Regions from separate parts of the Cytobacillus gottheilii genome, predicted to be linked through region 1. Evidence: riboswitches for the same ligand, from Rfam matches in the RefSeq annotation. Region 1 holds a riboswitch; each other region holds the start of a gene.

What was found. A riboswitch is a leader RNA that binds a small molecule or an ion and turns the genes downstream of it on or off. The one in region 1 is predicted to bind thiamine pyrophosphate.
Region 2: it holds a riboswitch for thiamine pyrophosphate, as region 1 does, so the genes downstream of both, J1899_RS01395 (thiamine phosphate synthase) here and J1899_RS11980 (LuxE/PaaK family acyltransferase) in region 1, are expected to answer to the same signal.
Region 3: it holds a riboswitch for thiamine pyrophosphate, as region 1 does, so the genes downstream of both, J1899_RS08405 (ABC transporter substrate-binding protein) here and J1899_RS11980 (LuxE/PaaK family acyltransferase) in region 1, are expected to answer to the same signal.
Region 4: it holds a riboswitch for thiamine pyrophosphate, as region 1 does, so the genes downstream of both, thiC (phosphomethylpyrimidine synthase ThiC) here and J1899_RS11980 (LuxE/PaaK family acyltransferase) in region 1, are expected to answer to the same signal.

Annotation. Positions count from the first base shown of each region.
Region 1 is NZ_CP071709.1:2,427,337-2,433,267, reverse strand. Features, by position in the region: gene J1899_RS11990 (CBO0543 family protein) at 1-394, opposite strand, end outside; gene J1899_RS11985 (NAD(P)/FAD-dependent oxidoreductase) at 631-1,755, shown strand; TPP riboswitch at 1,800-1,908, shown strand; gene J1899_RS11980 (LuxE/PaaK family acyltransferase) at 2,117-3,193, shown strand; gene J1899_RS11975 (acyl-CoA reductase) at 3,193-4,641, shown strand; gene J1899_RS11970 (ABC transporter ATP-binding protein) at 4,648-5,403, shown strand; gene J1899_RS11965 (ABC transporter permease) at 5,400-5,931, shown strand, end outside.
Region 2 is NZ_CP071709.1:252,670-258,600, forward strand. Features, by position in the region: gene J1899_RS01370 (MATE family efflux transporter) at 1-430, shown strand, start outside; gene J1899_RS01375 (cobalamin B12-binding domain-containing protein) at 529-1,191, shown strand; gene J1899_RS01380 (ATP-binding protein) at 1,178-2,284, shown strand; gene J1899_RS01385 (hypothetical protein) at 2,332-2,688, shown strand; gene sda (sporulation histidine kinase inhibitor Sda) at 2,770-2,913, shown strand; TPP riboswitch at 3,105-3,214, shown strand; gene J1899_RS01395 (thiamine phosphate synthase) at 3,322-3,927, shown strand; gene thiO (glycine oxidase ThiO) at 3,905-5,032, shown strand; gene thiS (sulfur carrier protein ThiS) at 5,037-5,240, shown strand; gene J1899_RS01410 (thiazole synthase) at 5,244-5,931, shown strand, end outside.
Region 3 is NZ_CP071709.1:1,682,606-1,688,536, reverse strand. Features, by position in the region: gene treC (alpha,alpha-phosphotrehalase) at 1-1,291, opposite strand, end outside; gene J1899_RS08420 (GNAT family N-acetyltransferase) at 1,794-2,252, opposite strand; gene J1899_RS08415 (twin-arginine translocase TatA/TatE family subunit) at 2,571-2,768, opposite strand; gene J1899_RS08410 (cell wall hydrolase) at 2,936-3,541, opposite strand; TPP riboswitch at 3,805-3,911, shown strand; gene J1899_RS08405 (ABC transporter substrate-binding protein) at 4,044-5,039, shown strand; gene J1899_RS08400 (thiamine-binding protein) at 5,052-5,345, shown strand; gene J1899_RS08395 (ABC transporter permease) at 5,342-5,931, shown strand, end outside.
Region 4 is NZ_CP071709.1:3,862,767-3,868,697, reverse strand. Features, by position in the region: gene J1899_RS19305 (ABC transporter permease) at 1-491, shown strand, start outside; gene J1899_RS19300 (permease) at 481-1,983, shown strand; gene J1899_RS19295 (ABC transporter ATP-binding protein) at 2,001-2,639, shown strand; TPP riboswitch at 2,806-2,920, shown strand; gene thiC (phosphomethylpyrimidine synthase ThiC) at 3,059-4,843, shown strand; gene J1899_RS19285 (immunoglobulin-like domain-containing protein) at 5,082-5,918, opposite strand.

The DNA.
Region 1 (5,931 bases):
ATGACCATTTTTTGTATCTAATTAAATTTGTGTACTTTATCGCTATTGCTTCAAACACTGTTATGGATGCCGAATATAAGGTATAATAACAAAATTTATATATTTTATTTCTTTTCTCCGGATAATGCAGATTAAATAATGAACATAAAGCAGGATAGACAAAATATTCAAATGTAAAACTAGACTTATTCGCTTTTTTGAAAAATAACCGATTAGGATAGGAGATCAATCCTTTTTCAACGACGAGAAGTCCAAATAGCCATGTAATTGTCTGTTTAAACAAAAAGGAAACATGTGCTTCGCGAATTCTGTTCTTTGGTACAAATATCATTAATAAAATGGACATAACAATCCAAGCTGAAATTTCAACTGTTTTATCTAATTTATGTTTCAAGATCTTCACCTCTATACCTATAGAATGGTTATGAAGTCTTGTTTTATGTATACATTTTTACAGGGTATTTGTAATTTGAATGCATATTACATTCATCATAAGAGTAGCTGGAAGTCACATTGTGAACAATATAACATTGCTCCATCAGCAAACCTTTTGTAAAATAAACAAAAAAATCTCTATAAAATACATAAAAGGAAATACCTAAGCAGTTATAAATAAAGGTGTGTAATTAAATGAAAAAAATTATCGTAATTGGCGCAGGCATTCTCGGTGCTTCCGCTGCTTATCATCTTGCTCGTAAAGGTACAGAAGTAATCTTAATTGATCGCTATGATAAGGGGCAGGCAACAGATGCTGCTGCCGGAATCGTCTGTCCATGGCTTTCACAGAGGAGAAATAAGCCATGGTATACACTGGTGAAAAATGGTGCGAACTATTATGCCGAATTAATCAAGATGCTCGATGAAGACGGAGAAAAGAATACGGGATATAAAAGGGTAGGTGCAATTGCTCTTCAATCTGAGAACAGCAAGCTATTAAAGTTAAAAGAAAGAGCTTTTCTGAAAAGAGAAGAAGCACCGGAAATCGGTGAAATTACTGAGATTAATGCCATTAAACAAAAGGAATTGTTTCCGCCGTTAAGTGATCAATATGAAGCTGTGCATGTAAGCGGAGGAGCACGAGTCAACGGCGGCAGACTCCGGCTTTCTTTGGTCAATGCAGCCCAAAAAAATGGAGCGCGAATTATTAATGGTTCTGCGCGTTTGCTGTCAGAGGATCAGAAAGTGATTGGTGCAGAGGTAAATGGAGAACATATACTGGCAGACGAAGTGATTGCTGTACCTGGTGTATGGGCAAAAGAATTGTTGTCACCGCTGCAAATTGATTTTCAAGTGTTTGCTCAAAAAGCGCAAATCATTCATTTAAAGCTCCAGGATGAACGTACAGGAGATTGGCCAGTGATTATGCCGCCAAACAACCAATACATGCTTGCATTCGAAAACGGTAAGATTGTGGCAGGTGCCACACATGAAGATTTGGAAACTTTAGAACTGCGGGTGACCGCAGGAGGGGTTCACGACATCTTAACGAAAGCACTGCAAATCGCACCAGGTCTTGAGGATGCTGAGCTTACTGAAGTAAAGGTAGGATTTCGTCCGCACACGCCGGGATTTTTACCAGTATTTGGGCGGATCCCTGAATTTAAAGGAATTCTTACTGCTAATGGCTTAGGAGCCTCAGGGCTGACAGCTGGTCCTTACGTAGGAAAATTATTAGCACAAATAGCTCTTGGAGAAGAAGCGGAAGTGAACCTGGAGGATTATGATGTAAGTACCGCTATTAAAACGAAGGAATAAAAAGCGTTTACAATAGCTGTAATAATTGCTAAACTAGTTACGAATTGAATAAATACGGGAGCCTGTGGAATCAGGCTGAGAGTATGACTAACTGTCATAGACCGTTTGAACCTGTTGGATAATGCCAGCGTAGGAAATGTGATTAGGGTATAACTATACACTTTGCTGGCGCGAAGTGTATTTTTTTATATCATTTTTTTAAAAGGAAATCATGGACTGTTCACTTAGAGTATTAAACGTGATCACTATGTCCTGCATTGCTTTTTAAAATATCCTTCACTTATTACACCATCCCCCAATCTAGTTGACTGCGGGCATTATCGTATTCAGGCCACTGATTATAGAAAGGCTGGAATCGAATATGACCCAAAAAGAGTTAATAGCTTCCATTCAAAAATTTATTCACGACGAACATTCTCATGATTTTAATGAGCTTGCACTGCAGCTGTTCCGATATCAGTTTGAGCATAATCTGCCATTTCAGCGTTTTAGCAAGCAAAAAAGAAAAACACCTCGAAATGTTAAAAATTGGAGAGACATCCCTTCTGTGCCGATTCAGGCTTTTAAAGATGTGCCGCTATCCTGTATATCTACAGAGCAAGCTGAAGCTACTTTTATGACGAGCGGTACAACTAAACACATAAAAGGAAAGCATTATCACCCAACACTGACAGTGTTTGATTCATCGATGATTACAAATTTTAAAAAGAGATTCATGAAAGAGCAAAAAGCGATAAAGATGGGAATTTTGTTTCCTGATCATGAGGAAATGCCCAATTCCTCACTAGCTCGGTACTTATTTCTGGCTAAAGCGTTTTTTGGCACTCCAGAAAGCAAGTATACATTGTCTGGCAATGGTATCAATTTTGAGTTGCTGCTTGAAGAATTAAAAACCGCGCAACAGTCAGGAGAGGCATATGCCTTATTAGGTGCAAGCTTTAGTTTTGTTCATCTAATCGATTATTTACAGGAAAAACAGCTATATTTTAAACTTCCAAAAGGCAGCAGGATTTTAGATACAGGTGGTTATAAAAACCAGTCCAGACATGTGGAGACAGGGGAATTCTATACAGCATTAAACACACACTTAGGTATCGAGAAATCAGATTGCATCAATATGTACGGCATGACAGAGTTAAGCACACAGTTTTATGATGACGGCAATGAAGAAATTCCATCTGTAAAATCAGGACCACATTGGATCCGTACTAGAGTTATAAATCCCTTAACTGGATTAGATATGCCATTTGGAGAAAATGGTGTGCTTGTTCATTATGACCTAGCTAACTTTAATTCTGCCCTCAGCATTTTAACAGAGGATTTAGGTGTAGAGACTGACAAAGGATTTCAGCTTTTAGGCAGGGTGCAAGGCTCTGAGCAAAAAGGATGCTCACTTGCAGTCGATGAATTTCTCCGATATGCGAAGGAGGAATCATAATGGAAATCACTGCTGGCTATTTGCCTGAAATGAACAATGAAACCATTGAATATAGGGAAATTATCTATTCTTATAACGGACTAACTGCAAAAGTGAAAGTACCTCAGCTTTCTCCGCAGCAGTTATCGAAGATCATGTCGATCGTGAAAGCTAATGCCCACATTTTAAAGAGCTTTTCAGTATCAGAGCTGGTAGCTATTATAGATCAAGCGATTCATATATTACTAGATCGTCAATCAAAACAGCGGAGATTAGCGGAGACTTGGCTGCCAATCATTACAGGATATGATCAGGAAATCATCCGTACAGGTTTAACCACATTTTTGCAGCGGTTTCGAAAACACGAGCTTCAGCGTTTTCTGGTGGAGGACTTCGGAAATCCGCAGCTCCTGGATGATTTTCAGCCTTTGGTGAAAGGCGGCTATTCAAAAGCAGTAGGAGCAGATGTTACCGGGCATATTTGGGCTGGAAATGTTCCGGGCCTTCCACTATGGAGCTTTATTTCAGCGTTGCTCGTCAAGTCTGGAAGCGTTGGAAAAACAGCAAGTGAAGAGCCGCTATTTGCCGGATTATTTGCGGACATTCTAGCAGAGGTAGAACCAAAGATAAAGAATTGCTTTGCCATTGTGACATGGAAAGGCGGAGATGAAGAAAGGGAGGCTCTTTTTTTTGAAGGATGTGAGACGATCATTGCTTATGGAAGTGATCAAAGCCTTGCATCTATTAAACAGAGAGTACCGGTTACAAGCAAGCTCATTTCCCATGGTCATAAAATCAGTTTCTCGATTATCGGGAAAGAAAGTCTTCATATGCAAAAAGCAGTAGAAACGAGTCATTTGGCTGCACTGGATCTCATTCGCTATGATCAGCAAGGCTGCTATTCACCTCAAGCAATTTTTGTTCAAAAAGGCGGGCTGATTACACCTGGTGAATTTGCGAAATATCTTGCTCACGAGCTGTCCGCGCTGGAAATCCGGTTCCCGCGCAGAGAACTGTCAATAGAAGAGTCTGCTTCTTTCATTCGCAATCAGCAAAGAGAAGAAATGAGCTTGTTTGCAGAGGAAAATAAAGAAATAATCTCTGATGAAAACGGAAGATGGATTGTCATTTATAAAGATCATTCAAGTGAATTCCTGCCAAGTGTTTTAAACAGGTCTATTCAAGTATTTGCTTTTGATGAAATTGACGAGGTGTTAGAAAAGATTAAGCATTATAAAAAATGGCTGCAGACAGCAGGTATGAGTACCTCTCCGGAAAATGTCTTTCTGTGGAGTCAAAAACTATCGCTTCATGGGGTTACAAGAATGACGGGGATTGGCAGGATGACCTCCCCAGAAGCAGGCTGGCACCAGGATGGCGGCTTTAGTTTAGCAGATTTAGTGAAGATGACTGATATTGAAGCAAGCACATTAGAGTTGGCTGAGCCGCTTTCTGCTTATTCAAATTAAAGGAGAGTGATCTTGTTGGGTTTTTTAGAGATTCAAAATGTTCGTTTTTCTTACGGTCAGCAGCGAAACATTATAGATCACGTCTCATGGCAAATTGAAAAGGGAGAGTTTCACTGTCTGCTTGGCAGGAGCGGCTGCGGAAAAACAACCTTACTAAAACTTGCTGCTGGTTTACTGCAGGGTGAAGATGGACAGATCATGATTAATAATAAGAAGGTAACAAAACCATCGAATGAATATGGTTTTGTATTTCAATCACCCACATTGCTTGAGTGGAAAACGGCCATCGAAAATGTTCTACTGCCTATTAAATTGAAAAGAAAAATCAAAGAGCAAGATCAACTCGAGGCCAATAACCTATTAGCTCAAGTCGGTTTAGCAGAGCATATCCACAAATTTCCTTCTGAACTATCAGGCGGTCAGCAAAGCAGGGTTGCTATTGCAAGGGCTCTAATTCAAAAACCGATTATTCTATTTTTAGATGAACCTTTTGCTGCTTTAGATGCCATTACAAGGGAAGAACTGCAGCACGATCTCCTTCAATTGTGCAAGGAACAGGAAACAACCGTTTTATTTATTACACATGATATTTCTGAAGCTGTGTTTTTAGCCGATCGTATAGCGGTGTTGGACAGGGGCAAAATCATTTTTGATACCATAATAAACTTGGAAAGACCCCGTCTGGAAAATACCCGTTATAGTGTTTCTTTTAATACATACAGCAAAAAGATAAGAGATGTTATGGGGAGTAAACATATATGAACAGACATGCTGGTGTATCAATCGGAATCTTTATTGTGCTGCTGATTATCTGGGAGCTTGCAGCACAGAGAATGTCACAGCTCGTTTTGCCTTCGCCTATGATCATTTTGGAGACTTTATGGCTGCATCTAACGAGCGGATATTTTCTTCCTCACATAGGGAGAACGATTTCAGAAGTACTGTTAGGTCTTTTACTTGGAGGACTTTTTGGATTAACAGCTGGAATCGTGATGGGAGAGTCAGTCTTTTTTCGCAAAGTATTAACTCCTTATTTAATTGCCAGTCAAGCAGTGCCGAAGCTGGCTTTAGCTCCCTTATTCATTTTATGGTTTGGATTTGGCATGACATCAAAGGTAGTAATCACTGCTTTAGTTTGTTTTTTTCCTATATTAGAAAACACGATGACAGGTTTAAAGTATAGCAATAAACAGCAATTAGATTTGTTTAGAATGCTTGGTGCAAACAAATGGCAAATCCTCTTTCAATTAAAAATTCCTGCGGGCATTCCAGCTATTATTGCCGGTTTTC
Region 2 (5,931 bases), 2.2 Mb from region 1:
CAAATCCATTGGCAGTCAGCAAAAAACCTTGTTCAAACGAACACTTTCGCTTTCCTTTACATGGGGAGCTATATCTGCAGGCGTGTTAGCGCTCGCCGTTTTACTTTTTGGCGAACAGCTTTTATCCTTTTTTACAAACATTCAGGAAGTAAGAATTCAGGCTGCCTCACTTTTAATCTGGATGGTGGTATACCCAATTGTGGGCTTCTGGAATCTTCAGCTGGAAGGTGTGTTTTCAGGAGCGGCTGAAGCAAAATATGTGCGCAATAGTATTTTTATGGCGCTCATCATGTTTCTGGTGTATACCTTTGCTGTCCAATCAGCCATGACACCGCATCAGCTGTGGCTTTCGTTTATTATTTTTACGTTAGGCAGATCTCTATTTCTAGCGATGTCAGTTGGGAAGTTAGAAAGATTAAAATTCAAATAGAGGATTTTTATGAAAATTCCATAATCTATCAAATTCTACTAGTAGATGGTACTTTCTTCTGTTAAACTGATGATAAAAACGGTAAAAGAGTGTTTGCAATGCAAGAAAAAATAGTAAAGGATTTAGCAGGTTTAATGCTAAAAGGAGACGAACACGGCACATGGGTTGAAATATCAAAATTGATTGATGAAGGATACGATCGTCTATATATTTATGAAATGCTATTAACGAAAGTAATGAGATACATAGGCGAGCTTTGGGAGGAAAACGAAATTTCTGTGGCAGAGGAGCATATTGCATCCAATGTATGCAGTTTTGTGCTTTCTAAAGTAGGAGAAAGTGCTGCGGTCGAAAAAAAGAAGTCTCCAGGCAAGGTAATGATGTTTTGCATAGAAGGGGAAGAACATAGTCTAGGTCTAAAAATGGTCCACAATGTCTTTAAAGAACATAGCTGGGATATACGCTTTTTTGGATCAAATCTTCCTGTACATGATGCAGTTGTATTTGCAAATAAGTGGAGACCAGATGTCCTATGTATCTCAATATCTATCGTGTATAATCTTCCGAATCTGATCCGATTGGTGGAGCAAATTGACCAATTAGACTATCAGCCGAAGATTATAGTTGGAGGGAGAGTATCAACCATGTATCCATTAAATGATTATCTTAAAAGTAAAACTGTGGTGCTGAAGGATTTGGTTGAGGTTAATGATTGGCTTGTGAATAATAGGATTAGCAGCAGAGATTATGTCGGTAGCTAAGAACTATATTGAATCTGTCCCTTTCCCATATTTTATAATGGATGAGCAATTAAAGATCCTGGGAGTATCTGACGAAGTATTTCAGCATTTCCCGCAAGCGTCCAATTTTATGGATTTGGTTGACTATGGAAGTATAAAAAAGGTCGAAAAGTTTATGAAATCTAACGTCGGCCAAACGAAGATTGAAATTAATATGCTGACGAAGCACCAGCCTATTACCCTTTTTGATGTATATATTCAATGGGATTCAGAAAAGAAGTTAAATGTTTTTTGTATTGAAAAACAAGAATTTGTTCATCAGGTCCAATCATTTGTAACAAAGCTGGAAAAACAGCTGAATAACGAAAACCTTACAATTGCTGAGAAACAGGATGAACTCGAACACTCTTTAAAAAGAGTGCAGCAGCTTCTTATGCAGCATGACAATCTATCGAATGTTAGTAAGTTAGTCAGTCACATTGCAGATGAATTGAAGAAGCCCTTAACAAGTATCAGGGGTTTTTTACAATTGCTTAAGCCGCATTTAAGCTCGATTGGCAAAGAGCATTATGCAAATATAGCATTAGACGAAATCAATCAGGCAAACAATCTTATCTACCAATATTTGAATACGACGAAACCAGCTACTCCTAACAAAACCCAATCCAACCTGCAGAAAATGATTACTGAAGTGGTCCAGCTGACAAATGCAGAATCAAAAAAGATCCATTGTGAAGTAAAGTATGTAAAAGAACATATTCTGCCTGCTGTTAATGTTGATGTGAAGCAGATGAAGCAAGTCTTCTTAAACATCCTGAGAAACGGGATGGAAGCGATCCAAAATAGCAAAAACAGAAACAATGGACAAATTCTCATAAGAACGGATTTAACAGATGATGCCATTAGTATCTCATTTGAGGACAATGGAATCGGGATGACACAAGTAACCATTGCAAACCTTTTCACCCCATTTTTCACGATGAAAGAGAAGGGAACTGGAATTGGATTGGCTGTTTCACTGCATATTATCAATATGCATGGAGGCACAATTGAGGTGAAAAGTGAAGCAGAAAGCGGCTCGCAATTTACCATTATTCTGCCTATAGATATGTAAGGATCGTAAATGCAGCTCCGGAAATGCTATTGATAGAGGTGATAAGGATGAATGATGATATAATTATTGCAAACATCATAGAAGATGTCATGAAGGATACATATCTTGCCTACCCCGAACTGATGGAGCGATTTGGAGAACGGGGCAAAGAAAAGTGCAAGGAAGATAACGGGCATCACTTTAAAAATCTCGAAACAGCTTTTTCTGTCAATGAACCAAAGATTTTCCTCGATTATTCACACTGGCTTAACAATGTGTTAACGAGCAGAGGAATGAAAACAGAGCATATAATTGATAATTTTGAGAGAATTTATTCTAAAATTGAAGGCCAACTATCAGCAGAGCGAGAGGAATTTTATCGGAAAGCCCTTGTCCTCGCACTTTCATCTTTGAAGGAAATATAAAAATTTACTTTGTACTGTTACAGAACAAAATGTAAAATATAAGGGTAAAACTGTGTCAAAGGGGTAAGGTTTGTTTTGAAAATGTCAAATGAGGAATTAATCGAAGCCTATCAAGATGCAATAAGACTAGAACTTGATGAAGATTTTATTGCAATGCTAGCAGAAGAGATGATAAGAAGAAACTTAAAAACTACGAAAAAAAAACCAGTTGAAATGAAATCATAGCATCTAGCAAAGCAGTGTTCCAATGCACTGCTTCTTTTTTTTGCGTATATATATGTTCTAATATCAACTTAGGCATTGCTGGAAATACATATCGAGCCAATTGAAGGTTGAATGAAGCACCTATAAATCTTGAAAAAAAGGTGGAAACCTTTTTAATTTATGCTAAAATATGTATAACAGTTTTATAATAAGATTCACACTAGGGGATCCCTTGATAAGGGCTGAGAATAAAGTAGTTACTTTTAAACCCTCATAACCTGAACAGGTTCGTACCTGCGTAGGAAAGTGGCGCTATCATTCATACATTTGCGCTTATTTAAGCGTGCGCAAATTTTAACCACTTTCCTATATTTAGGGGAGTGGTTTTTTGTTTGGCTGAAAAAGAAAGGGGCTAAGAATGTGAAGCTGATGGCTGTGACGAATGGGTGTCAAGAGATCAATGAATTAATGAAATCAATTATTCAAATTCATCCTTATGTTGATTTTATCCAAATTAGAGAGAAACAGCGCAGTGCGGGGGAACTGTGTCAATTAGGTAAGCGCTTAATTAACGAGGGAGTGCCGAAGGAAAAACTGCTAATGAATGATCGTATGGATGTTGCTCTCCTTTTACAGCTGCAGCAGCTGCATTTGCCTGGAAATGGACTGCCGCTTGAGCAGGTGAATGAAAGCTACCCCCATTTAAATGCAGGCATATCTATTCATAATCTTGAAGAAGCTTTAAGAGCGGAGAAACAAGGTGCAGCATATATGCTGTATGGCCATTGTTTTCCGACAGACAGTAAAAAGGGAAAGGAGCCGATTTCATTAAGCTCCATCCGAGATATAAAGAGATCCGTTTCAATCCCTCTGTTTGTCATTGGCGGTATTGATGAGGACCGTATTGAACAAGTTGCCTCATACGGAGCTGATGGAGCAGCTGTTATGTCAGCAATCTTTGCATCCAGTAACCCAGCTGACGCTGCTAAAAGATTAAAGGAGAGGTGTGCACATGTTAAAAACCAATCACACTGAAGTAGCTGTCATAGGAGGCGGAATTATTGGCAGTGCAATCGCTTATTATTTGGCGAAGGATAAACGCAAAGTTGCTCTATTCGAAGAGCGAGAAATTGGAAGCCGGTCAACTAGTGCCGCAGCCGGTATGCTTGGTGCTCATTCGGAATATAAGGAATTTCAGCATGTATACTCCTTTGCACGCAGCAGCCAGCTTTTATATAAGGAACTTTATCATGAATTAAAAGAACAAACGGGAATTGATTTTGAAATGAAAAAAGGCGGACTGCTTCAGCTTGCCTTCACATCCGAAGAGAGAGAAGAAAGGAATTCTCTTATGCAGCTGCCAGACATAGAATGGCTGACAAGAGAGGAAGCAAAAAGAAAAGTACCGCTTTTAACGGATCAAATCATTGGTGCGTCATTTTTAAAGGAGGATGTCCATGTAACTCCTGCCATTGCTTCTAATAGTTTCAGTAAAGGGGCATTCCTTTTTGGGGCAGAGATTTATGAATTTACGAAGGTTTTGTCGGTGGTTAATGAACACAGCCACTACAAGGTTAATACCACACAGGGATCGTATACGGCAGATCAGGTGGTAATTGCCAGCGGTGTGTGGAGCAATTATTTCTTTCAGCAAACAGGGTTAATGAATGCGATTATTCCAGTAAAAGGTGAGTGTATTGCAGTTTTAAATGATCAGCTGCCGCTTGCACACTCCATCTTCCATGACCAGCATTATATTGTCCCAAGAAACAATAATGAACTCATTGTGGGTGCTACGAAAAGATGGAATGACTGGAATGAAGAACCCACCCTTGAGGGGATTGAAATGGTGATTAAAAAGGCAAAAGAAATGCTGCCTCCCATTCAAGGAATGAGATGGCTGAGAAGCTGGGCGGGCTTAAGACCGCAAACTTTTGATGGTTTTCCTTTTATCGGAGAACATCCGGAACAGAAAGGTCTCTACTTTGCAGCTGGTCATCAAAGAAACGGTATATTGTTAGCTCCTGGAACAGGGAGAATGATCGCCGATTTAATAACCGGCAATCCAGTTAATCCAGAATGGGTGGAGGCATTTAAAATTGATCGCCTTCCATCGGCGGTTTCAACTGGGAGGGGGTGAATAGGTGAAGATCGAGCTAAACGGAAAGGTACATGAATTGCCAGAGCACGTAAAAACGACTGCTCAGCTTCTAGCCTTTTTAGAACTGCAAAATCGTATTGTTATTGTGGAAATCAATCAAGACATTGTACTGAAAGACAAATATGAAAGCCATCAATTAAATACTGGTGATAAAGTAGAGCTTATTCATTTTGTAGGAGGGGGTTAATACATGTTAAAAATTGCAGATCGTACGTATCAGTCCAGATTGCTGCTGGGAACCGGAAAATATCCAACTTTTGAGGTGCAAAAGAAGGCAGTAGACGTCTCTGAAAGTGAAATTCTTACATTTGCAGTAAGAAGAATGAATATTTTTGAGGAAACACAGCCTAATTTTCTAGAGCAGCTTGATTTAAAGAGATATACATTATTGCCTAATACAGCAGGTGCAAAAACAGCGGAAGAGGCGGTTAGAATTGCAAAATTGGCAAAAGCTTCAGGATTATGCGACATGATAAAAGTAGAAGTGATTGGCTGTGAGCGTTCGCTGCTGCCAGACCCTGTTGAAACGCTGAAAGCTTCTGAGTTATTACTGGAGGAAGGCTTCATCGTTCTTCCTTATACATCAGATGATGTCGTTCTGGCAAAACGGCTTGAACAGCTTGGTGTTCATGGCATTATGCCCGGTGCATCTCCAATTGGATCAGGGAGAGGAATTATCAATCCATTAAATCTCCAGTTTATCATTGACCAAAGTGATGTACCTGTTATTGTTGATGCTGGAATTGGTTCACCGAAGGATGCTGCATATGCCATGGAGCTCGGAGCGGATGCTGTCTTATTAAACACAGCTGTTTCAGGGGCGGAGGATCCTGTAAAAATGGCATTGGCAATGAAGATGGCGGTAGAAGCAGGAAGAT
Region 3 (5,931 bases), 740 kb from region 1:
CTGCATGAGGCTGACTATTCCACTGCACTGGTGTACGAGAATTATCCCGTGATTTGCTCTTGAGGATCTCAATGATTTCTGCTTCACTTTTCCCTTGCTGCTGCATGAGTTTATACATGTTAAGAGATTCAACATCTCGATACTCATCAATTGATTCAAAGCCTGGATTTGTCATCCCAAACTCTTCTCCCTGATAAATATATGGCGTTCCTTGCATCATATGAATGGTTGTCGCAAGCATTTTAGCTGATTCAAGGTGATACTCCTTGTCATTACCATAGCGTGAAACGACACGGGGCTGATCATGGTTGCACCAGAAAAGAGCATTCCATCCGCCGCCTTTATGCATACCTGTTTGCCATTCAGATAAAATTTGCTTTAGTTTAATAAAATCAAAATCCGCTAGAGCCCATTTCTCGCCATTAGGGTAATCTACTTTTAAATGATGAAAATTAAATGTCATGCTTAGTTCCGTCTGGTTTGGGTTTGAATACTGAATACAATGTTCAATACTAGTAGATGACATTTCTCCCACTGTTAAGGAGTCATATTTTGAAAAAACGTTTTGATTCATTTCCTGCATGTATTCATGAACTCTTGGCCCATCTGTATAGAACTTACGGCCGTCACCTGGCGGAATGGACCCATCATCATCGGCAAAGCTCTGATCCTTTGAAATAAGGTTGATCACATCCAATCGAAAGCCATCAACACCTTTCTCAAACCAGAAGTGCATCATATCATATAGCTTTTGCCGCAGTTCTTCGTTTTCCCAATTTAAATCTGCCTGTGTAACATCAAATAGATGCAAATAATATTGGCCCGTATGTTCATCAAGATTCCAGGCAGAACCTCCAAACTTAGACTGCCAATTATTTGGCTCTCCTCCATCCTCCTTTGGCTCTTTCCAGATATAATAATCTCTGTAAGGATTATGGCGAGATTTTCTCGCTTCCTGGAACCAGTCATGCTCCGTCGATGTATGATTGACAACAATATCCATAATTACTTTAATGCCGCGTGCATGAGCTTCCTTCAAGAGACTTTCAAAATCATTCATTGTCCCATATTCAGCTTGAATACGGAAATAATCGCTAATATCATACCCGTTATCTCGCTGAGGAGAAGCATAGATGGGTGTAAGCCATAAACAATCAATACCAAGCTCCTTTAAGTAATCGAGCTTATCAATAATTCCAGGCAAATCTCCTACTCCATTTCCAGTCGTATCATTAAAACTTTTCGGATAAATTTGATATACTACAGCTTTTTTCCACCATGGTTCATTCACTATTCATCACACCTGTTGTTAGTTTTATTGTTTCACCAAGATATTTTTCTGGTAAAGAATGATTCTGTAATGTTTTTAAACAAGCCTAAAACTCAAACTTGTATATACATGTTTCTGTTTTCGCTTTCATTTTAACTTGTATAAACATCTCAGTCAAATCATTTGTTACAGCTGATTCAAATCTCTGATTCTTTTTTATAAAAAAAGGGTTTTCTACTTTTTCCTGAGCTGTGGTGAACAGCCTCTAAGGCGGTCTGCCTCCAGCAAGGCAGCAGCTTTCGTCTGTCATCAAATATCTATTCTGCTCTGCTTTTGCCATCTCCAGGCATATCGCTAAAATGCTGCTTAGCACTATTAAAAAGAAGCGCCTTTAAAAAAGGAGCTTACTTTTAATAGCAGCCTATTCATTTTTTATCCATCTAATAGTCCTTTCAAAACGTCCAAAGCAAAAAAGCTCAAAATAATTTTGAGCTTCCAGCATTATATTGTGAATTGTAGTATTTTACTGGTTAATCGTTTTGACAACGGCCATTTCTTTACCAAAGCGATCTCCGTAATCGATAAACCCCAAGCTCTCGTATAAACCATGTGCCCCTAAATTTTCGGGATGATAGCCTACAACGAGCTTCTTTGCGTTTGGCAGATTGGACATTTTTGAAATCATTATTGAAGAAGCATCCTTACCAATGCCCTTACCCTGAAATCTATGATCAATCATTATTCTGTAAATCCAGTAACCATCAAGTTCTTCCGGTTCCGTATTATACATTAAAAAACCTGCAACTTGATCACCATAATATATAACAAACGGTCTTAATGACGGTTCAAATTTAGACTGCAGAATCGATATTGCATTGTTTTCTATAAATTTCTCTTGATTCTCTGTTATCTGCAATGAACAGCACTCATACCAGTTTTCTGCTGTTAATTCAGCCAATCTTACTATTTTGTCAATACTCAAAATTTATCCCCTTTCTAATATGGGGAACTGCTAATTGTTAATTAGACGTTACCCCGTTAGTGCATGCTGTATAAGTCATTAATTTATTTTTCATAATGAACGCCTCCTTGAACAATTGCTTTTTTTTTAATACTCCTCTATCCTATCACAGTTCCTTATAAAAATTACACAGATTATATGCACTCAAGCTCATTTCAGCATGACAAGATCTGTACAATGTAAAAGGACTTACATTTCGGGAAATGAAAAGGCTCAAATCACGAATGATCTGAGCCTGTATATCTGTGCTTATATTAATTTAAATTCTCTAAACTAAACTTAATCTTTACTTAAAGAATTCTTTGGTTTGTCTTTAGGTTCATCTTCATCACGCGTTAAATCTCTTGCAGAGTTTTTAAACTCTTTTAGAGTTTGTCCAAAAGCACGGCCAATTTCCGGCAATTTTTTAGGACCAAAGATAATAAGTGCTAATACTAATATAAGAATTAAACCTGGAATACCTATATTTGATAACATAACAACAACTCCTTTACTTGCATCATAGACGAAGATAAACAGAAATTCAAGTAACCCAGTAATACTCCAGTCTCAAAAACACCTTTGTCAATGGCAGGCAAACTCCTGAAGCTTCTTTTGATTCCAGATCCCCTTAAAAATAAAAAAGCAACATAGCTTCTGCCATGTTACTTAGCAAAACGGTGTTTTCCAATTTCACCTGTAACGGTTTGAGCTCTTAACCAGGTGCTATTCGTCAAATCCGGATTAAAGAAATAAACAGCTTCATTATTTCCTTGTCCCTCTAAAGCTATTGCCTCATTTACTGCCTTTTTTGCCTCTTTATCAGCTGGTTTATTGATACTTCCATTGTCGACAGGCTGAAACTGTCTCTTTTCATAAATCACTTGCTTAACGCTATCAGGAAAACGCTCATCTTCTACTCGATTTAAAACAACTTGAGCCACTGCAACCTTTCCTTTATAAGGTTCACCTTTTGCTTCAGCATGAACAAGCCTGGCAAGCAAGTCTTTCTCTTTCTTGGATATTGTATTAGGAATAATTAATTTATCTTCAGAATGAATAGCTTCTGCTGACAAATGATTAACTTCTTTTAATTCCAGCTCTGATACGGAGAATTTCAGTGCCACATCATATAATGTTTCCTGATCCTTAACATTGTAAATCGTAACAGAATCCAGCGTTTCAGCATTTATTTTCTTTGGTTCAGTAAATGTATATTGGAATGAGACCATGACAATAGCGGCAATCATGCTTAGAACAAATTTTTTCATTCGTTCTCCTCCATTCATTATAGTCTCGGAACAACAGAAACTACTGTAACACATTGTTCAAGAACGGGACAAACTTAATCTTTTCCATGGTTAATCTGGTAAAATCTTGTTCCGTCATTCTTCTTGCTAAAACATTAAAAGCTTTTTACTAGAAATTTCTTATTTTTTTGCTATAATGAAGACGTAATGTGGAACGCTAACCATTTTTAAACAAATACTTTACAAGTATGTAAAGACTGAGACTTTTGAATATAATTTCATATCGTTTTATGTAGGGGAACCGCTCTGCGGTTGAGATTTCATTATATAATGATAACCCTTTGAACCTGATCTGGCTGATACCAGCGTAGGGAACATAATGTAAAGCAATATTATGCTTATTTATTATGTCCCCTGGCTGCAGCAGCCAGGGGTTTTATGTTTATAAGGGAATTGTTCCATACTACTCATATGACATTAACTGAGATCTTCACGGAATGATCTTCACAATGAGGAGGATATTATGAAAAAATGGATGTTAACTGCATCGTTATTAATGGTTTTAACGGCTTGCGGAAATAACGAAGATACGGAAAACAACAGCACCAATGAGGCGGAAGAACTTGAAGAAGTGACGGTTGTTTTGGATTGGACTCCAAATACAAATCATACTGGACTTTATGCAGCCGTTGAAAATGGCTATTTTGAAGAAGCAGGACTTGATGTCGACATTATTTTGCCTGGTGATGCTGGTGCAGATCAATTGATTGCTTCGGGCAAAGCAGATTTTGGAGTCAGTTACCAGGAAAGTATTACACAAGCAAGAGTTCAGGGTGTACCGCTTGTTTCGATTGCAGCTGTCATTCAGCATAATACGTCAGGCTTTGCTTCTCCTGTAGAAAAAAATATTGAAACTCCTAAAGATTTTGCAGGAAAAACATACGGAGGCTTTGGATCTCCAGTTGAAGAGCAAATCCTTGAATCTCTAATGAGATCTGAGAATGCAAGTGCCGATGATGTTACGATCTTAAATATTGGCAGTGCAGATTTCTTTACTTCAGTTGAAAGAGATGTTGATTTTTCTTGGATCTTTTACGGCTGGACTGGGATTGAAGCAGAATTACGCGGTATAGATTTAAATATGATCTACCCTACCGATTATTCGGAAAATCTTGATTATTATACACCTGTTCTTGCTACTAACGAGGATATGATCAGCTCTAATCCTGAAATGATTGAAGCATTTTTAGAAGGAGCTTCAAAAGGGTATGAATATGTAATTGAAAATCCAGCGGAAGCTGCTGACATTCTAATAGAAGCAGTTCCAGACCTGGATCCTGAACTGGTTAAGAAAAGTCAGGAATGGCTGGCACCGCGTTATCAAGATGATGCAGATCAATGGGGAGCACAAAAACTAGAAGTATGGGAAAACTACGGTAATTGGATGTTTGAAAATGGATTGCTCGATGGCGAACTGGATGCAGAAAAAGCATTTACGAACGAATACTTACCAAAATAGGGGGAGAAAATCTTGGCTAATTCTTTAGTAAGCATACAAATAATTCCAAAAACTAAAAATGGGGAAAATGTCATTCCGTACGTTGACGAGGCGATTGCCATTATTGATGCTTCTGGCATCAAATATGAGGTACACCCTCTTGAAACCACTATGGAAGGTGATCTGGATCAAATTTTTGCGGTTATTAAGAAAATGAACGAAAAAATGATTGAGATTGGCAGTTCCAATGTTATCTCTCAAATCAAAATACTATTCCAGCCAGATGGCATTACAATGGATACGTTAACGGAGAAATATAAAGGATGAATACTGCTTTAAAGAAAGGATGGAGACCAATACTTGTTCTCCTCCTTTTATTCTTATTATGGGAAGGGATTGTCAGGTTTATTGAAGCACCATCCTGGCTAGTCCCTGCACCAAGCCTGATTTTTCAGGAAGCATATAACGGCTGGTCTCAGTTTGCACCTCACCTGCTTTCGACGACCAGTTTATCACTATATGGCTTTGCGATTGGTGCAGCTGTTGGGCTTGCCGCTGCCTTTTGTCTGCACATGCTTCCTTTTGTTAGAGAATCAGTTTATCCGCTTCTCATTCTGTCGCAAAACGTGCCAGTTATAGTTCTTGCCCCGCTTTTGGTCATCTGGTTCGGTTTTGGAATTCTGCCGAAAGTCATTGTCATTACGCTTGTCTGCTTTTTTCCTATTACGGTTGCTGCACTCGATGGGTTTAAACAAACACCTGCAGACTTAAAGCATTATATGAAAATGGCTGGAGCAACTAAACAGCAGCTTTTTTGGAAGTTAGAACTGCCTGCCGCTTTACCGGGCATCTTTTCCGGAATTAAGATCTCGGCAACTTATAGTGTAATGGGTGCAGTGATTTCAGAATGGGT
Region 4 (5,931 bases), 1.4 Mb from region 1:
AAGGCATTGTGAATGGGGTTCTATCCTTCATAGTAGCATTTGCCATGGTATTTATATCGTTTGTGTTTATTGTCTATGTTGAGCCATCTCTCGGAATGATCGTCTATGAAAATGGCTCGGACGGGTCTGTTGGTACCTTCGAGATTTTCTTAGAATATGGCACTTTGTCTTACGGTCTCATTTATTCTTTCTGGGTGGGCATTAATGCGGCACTGTACAGTTCAGCTGCATATGTGCTGACGTTATTGATGAAAAACCATTTTGTTGCGATTTCCCTGCCTTTTCTTTGGTATTTTGTCATGAATTTTGTAACAGCGATTCTGGCTCATCCTGAATTTTCGCCTGTCAGTACGGTATTTCCTTTTAATATTATCCAGCAGCCGCTGTGGACGATTTTTGTTCCATTTACCATTCATTTAATGATCCTCTCTATCCTAATCTATTATGTGAGGAATCATTTTCAAGAAAAGGTTTATGAGTATGTTCACTAAATGGAAAACACCCATTTCAAATTATTGGTTTATAGCCTTTCCGATTATCATTCTTTATACGTTTAGCTCACGGCATTCTATTACATTAAGAACGGAAAGCGAGAATGTTCAATATAACTTTTGGGATGTTGGTTTAACTGGGGTAAGTGATCTCTACTTAATCGTCTATTTTGTGTTTCCGTTATTCCTAATGAAAACGGGTCAGCAGCTGACTAATTCCTTTGACTATACGCATTTAATCCGGTGGGGTTCTTTTAAAAAGTGGATCCTCCACAATGTAAAGGGTTTTTCCATATTTAATGTTTTCTTATTGCTAATATGGAATGCCGCTAGTTTTGCAGCAGCACTTGGTCTGCCTTTTTCCTTTCAGTGGAGTGAACTTTCTCGGCTAGATCTAGATGGCAATGACATTCTGTTTACACTAAGCAATCATTTATCACAGCCGCTATATGCCTTAATTTTGCAGTTTCTTTTATTCTTTTTAACCATGCTGACGATCCAGCTCTTTCTCACCATTTTATATGCAATAACAAAGAGCAAACGCACCATCTATTTTTCTATTGCCTTTTTATATGCGGTGGCGATCCTTTCCTTTAAGGTGTTTCCGATATCCTTCAAATGGATCCTTTTGCCGAATTATCTTAGTCTATTTCACGGTGCTGCCAGTTTTAATAGCATATGGATCTCCTTTATGATCATTATCTTGTTGTTTGGCATTGGTTTATTAGCTTTGAATTATATTGGAAGAGATTTTCGAGCTGTCAGGCATATATTTATAACTTCATGGCCAATCCTTTTATTTGCAGTGATCGTGTGTACGGGAATGGTGTATCATGCTTCTTTATATTCCGATGAGACCCTGACGATATGGGACATTTGGATTCTTACTTTCTATGGAACGACAAATGATGCTTTTCAAATTCTCTCTCTTAGTTTTTATGTGATTGCTTTTATGGGGTTTGTATATTTTGTACAGCTTATACTGCAAAAACAATTGACAGAGATGAGCCATTACTCGATTATTCGGCACAAATCCTTATTGAAATGGTTTAATGGCTGGTTCCTTATGATTATGTGGTATACGGGATTGTTTCTATTGTCTCTGGCTCTTCTTCTTTTCACTATTTCAGCAGGTTTTGATTATTCGTTTTCCTTGCATGTGGAATTGCAGCAGGATTTGCCAGTTTTACAGGTTGGCTATCATTACTTTGTGAATGGATTTCTACAAATCATTTTTTATGTAATACTGGTGTTTTTAATCACATGGCTGACAAAAGATGTTATGAAAAGCTTTGTTATCCTCTTGATTTCTATATTGTTCATGTTTCCGGGAATGAACCCCGGCGCCTTCATCCCAGTTGGCCTTAATAGCATGGGGCAATTACTGACAGAGGCATCAGTCTATATGATTTCTATTCAATTATTGATTGCTGTCGTTATTGAAGTGATCGTCCTGGTTTATGTATTGAAGAGAAGAGATTTTATGATATAAGGAGGATGTGACGAATTATGACCATCATTGATCTGAAAAATATAAGCAAATCCTATAAAGGATTAGTTTTATTTGAAAATACGAATCTCGCTATTGAAAAGGGGAAGATCTATGGATTAACAGGGCCTAATGGGTCAGGGAAATCGGTGTTATTTAAAATGATGTGCGGTTTTATTTTTCCGGATCAAGGGACTGTTACTATACGGGGAAAACAGCTTGGAAAAGATAATCGTTTCCCTGAAGACTTTGGCATTATTATTGATCGGCCTGGTTATATAGGCAATAAAACAGGCTTTGAAAACTTAAAGTACCTAGCCATGATTAATAGAAAAATCTCTGATGAGCAAATCAAAGAGACAATGATAAAAGTAGGACTCCAGCCTGCAGCCAAACAAAAAGTTAAAGAGTATTCACTTGGCATGAAACAAAAATTAGCTATCGCCCAAGCGATTATGGAAGACCAGGAAATTCTCTTATTAGATGAACCCTTTAACGCCCTGGATGTTGATAGTGTGGAGAATATACGCGGACTATTAAAATCTTTGAAAGACAAAGGCAAAACCATTGTATTGACTAGCCATAACCAAGAAGATATAGATCTTTTAAGTGACCACATCTACAGAGTCCGGAATTTTACTCTAGAAAAAATAAAATAATGTTGACGAGATCAGAGGAGGCTGTAATCTCTTATTGCAGCCGGTATGGTTTTATCCTTTAGTAAGATTCACAGAATCAGCGTTTCTTTCGTCCTGTTTTTGAATAAATTCCAAAATATCCTTTTATTTACTGTTCGTTTATATTAAACTAAAAGCACAATTGAATAGTAATAACTAGGGGAGTCCAATAAGCTGGGCTGAGAGGGAAACGCTATAAAGTTTCTTGACCCTTTGGACCTGATCTGGATCATGCCAGCGTAGGGAAGTTAGTGAATACTTGCTATGTATACTTCTGCATATTCTGAAGCTGGGTCTGTTTATTTTACAATGGACCCAGCTTCTTTTTGTGCACTTCACTGAAGGATGTCTTTGCATTTCCCGAGATCAAGTCCTTAACAATATGTTAAAGGAGAGATAAAATGATCAACCCCACTGTAAACGGTAAAATGATTTCCATTATGTCCAGCTTTCCCGGCAGCAAAAAAGTGTATGTAGAAGGAACTAGGTCTGATATCCAGGTGCCAATGAGAGAAATTGAACTTAGTGCCACCACAGGATCTTTTGGAGATGAGAAGAACGAGCCCGTGCGTATTTATGATACAAGCGGGCCGTATACGGATCAGAATTATGCAGTGGATCTGACAAAAGGACTGCCGCCCATTCGCCAGAAATGGATCGATGAACGCGGCGATATTGAAAGCTATGAAGGTCGCAGGATAAAACCAGAAGATAATGGTTACCGCAATGAAGACGACCAGCGTACCCAGCACGGTGTGTTTCCCGGGCTAAAAAGAAAGCCTCTGCGGGCAAAACGAGGAAAAAATGTTACACAACTTCATTATGCAAGGAAAGGGATCATCACACCTGAAATGGAATTCATCGCCATCCGGGAAAATATGAATCCTGAATATATCCGTGAGGAAGTCGCCCGCGGACGAGCCATCATTCCAGCAAATATTAATCACCCTGAAAGTGAACCAATGATTATTGGCCGCAACTTTCATGTGAAAATCAATGCCAATATCGGCAATTCCGCTGTATCCTCGTCGATTGAAGAAGAGATTGAAAAAATGACCTGGGCAACGCGCTGGGGTGCTGATACCATTATGGATTTATCGACCGGGAAAAATATACACAAAACACGGGAGTGGATAATCCGAAATTCTGCTGTTCCTGTAGGCACTGTTCCAATCTATCAGGCACTTGAAAAAGTAAATGGGATTGCGGAAAATCTTAGTTGGAACGTATTTCGCGATACTCTGATTGAGCAAGCCGAACAAGGGGTAGATTATTTTACAATCCATGCTGGTGTGCGGCTGCATTATGTTCCATTAACAGCTAAGCGAATGACTGGTATCGTATCGCGCGGCGGTTCCATTATGGCTCAGTGGTGCTTATATCATCATCAAGAAAGTTTTTTATATACTCACTTTGAAGAAATATGTGAAATCATGAAAACCTATGATGTGGCCTTCTCATTAGGCGATGGACTCCGTCCCGGCTCAATCGCAGATGCAAATGATGAAGCTCAATTTGCCGAGCTTGAAACATTAGGTGAGCTGACTAAAATTGCCTGGAAGCACGATGTACAGGTAATGGTTGAAGGTCCTGGACATGTTCCAATGCATTTAATTAAAGAAAACATGGATAAGCAGCTTGAAATCTGTCAAGAAGCTCCATTCTATACATTAGGTCCGCTGACAACCGATATTGCACCAGGTTATGATCATATAACCTCTGCAATCGGCGCAGCCATGATCGGATGGTATGGAACAGCCATGCTCTGCTATGTGACGCCAAAGGAGCATTTAGGACTGCCAAATAAAGATGATGTCCGGGAAGGTGTGATCACCTATAAAATCGCTGCCCATGCAGCCGATTTGGCTAAAGGCCATCCTGGTGCCCAAATAAGAGATGACGCTTTATCAAAAGCGCGCTTTGAATTTCGCTGGAAGGACCAGTTTAATCTCTCCCTTGATCCAGAACGGGCACTGCAATATCATGATGAAACCCTGCCTGCAGAAGGTGCTAAGACGGCTCACTTCTGTTCCATGTGCGGGCCCAAATTTTGCTCAATGAGAATTTCCCAGGATATTCGAAACTATGCAAAAGAGAATATATTTGTTACAACAGCAGGTATAGAACAGGGGTTAAAGCAGAAAGCAGAAGAATTTAAAGAAGGCGGAAGTCAAATCTATAAATAGAACCAATTTGATATGTTGGTGATATTGCAGTTTATTTTCGCTTAATTGCTGGATAAATACTGAAGCACAGCTGAGTGAGAAAACAGTAAAAACGGGAGCACCTTATCCTAAAGGATCAACACATATGAAAAGCCAAAGAGCTCATGATCAAATGAGCTCTTTAGTTTATGAAAGTGATATAACAAGGAGTTTCCAAGCTATGAAACATTAAAGTCTCGCCATTTAATCAGTCTTCTATTTATTCAATCGTAAATGATGCGGATATTCTGTCATCCTCTGTCAAAGTTTGAATTACACGATAGGTTCCTTTTTCAAGCTGGGAAAGCTCGACATCCTGCGAAAAAGTGCCTCCATTTCTTAAAATGAACATTTGCAGTGTTACCATTTGTTCAAACTCAAACTGCGCCCAAGCTTCACCGTTCCATTTCTCCAATATAACCCCATAACCAGTACCTAATTCAATCGTCCCCAAGTTTGTCAGCGTAACGGTCATCTTTTCTTCAGGTGAATAGTGTGTCTTGTCTAAATCAATTCTTGCATTTCTTTCGTTATAAGGCACAAAGATTTGATGGTATTCCTGTTTACGAATTTCATCCATTTCACCTAGTGCTACTTGTTCAATATAATAAACTGCATTCTCTTCATCTGGAATGGTGATAAAATAACTTGGGTCCTGGCGTTCAACAGTTTTTTCTAGGATCGTTTCAAACTTTCTTTCATCATAATTAAATTTCAAGAATTCAACTTCATATCTTGCTGTGGGTGATAATCTATCAGGGTCGATTTCAAATTGGTCCCCAGCCTTATATACACGATGTGTTGTAAGCTGATAACCTTCCTGATCACGATTTTCAAAAAAGATTGAATCCATTAAATCTAAAAATGATTTACTCTCAAATTGAATAGCTGTGTTTACTTTTGATTTGTCGATCTCTTTTAATTGCTGTGGAAGATCATTTGGTATCGTGATATCTGGTTCTTCCTTTTCCTTTTTTACTTGGTCTGTGCCGGCCGTACCTGAATTGCATCCAGTTACAAAAAGGGCAAATAAAGCGAGTAAGATAATTTTTTTCATTTTTTTCCCTCCT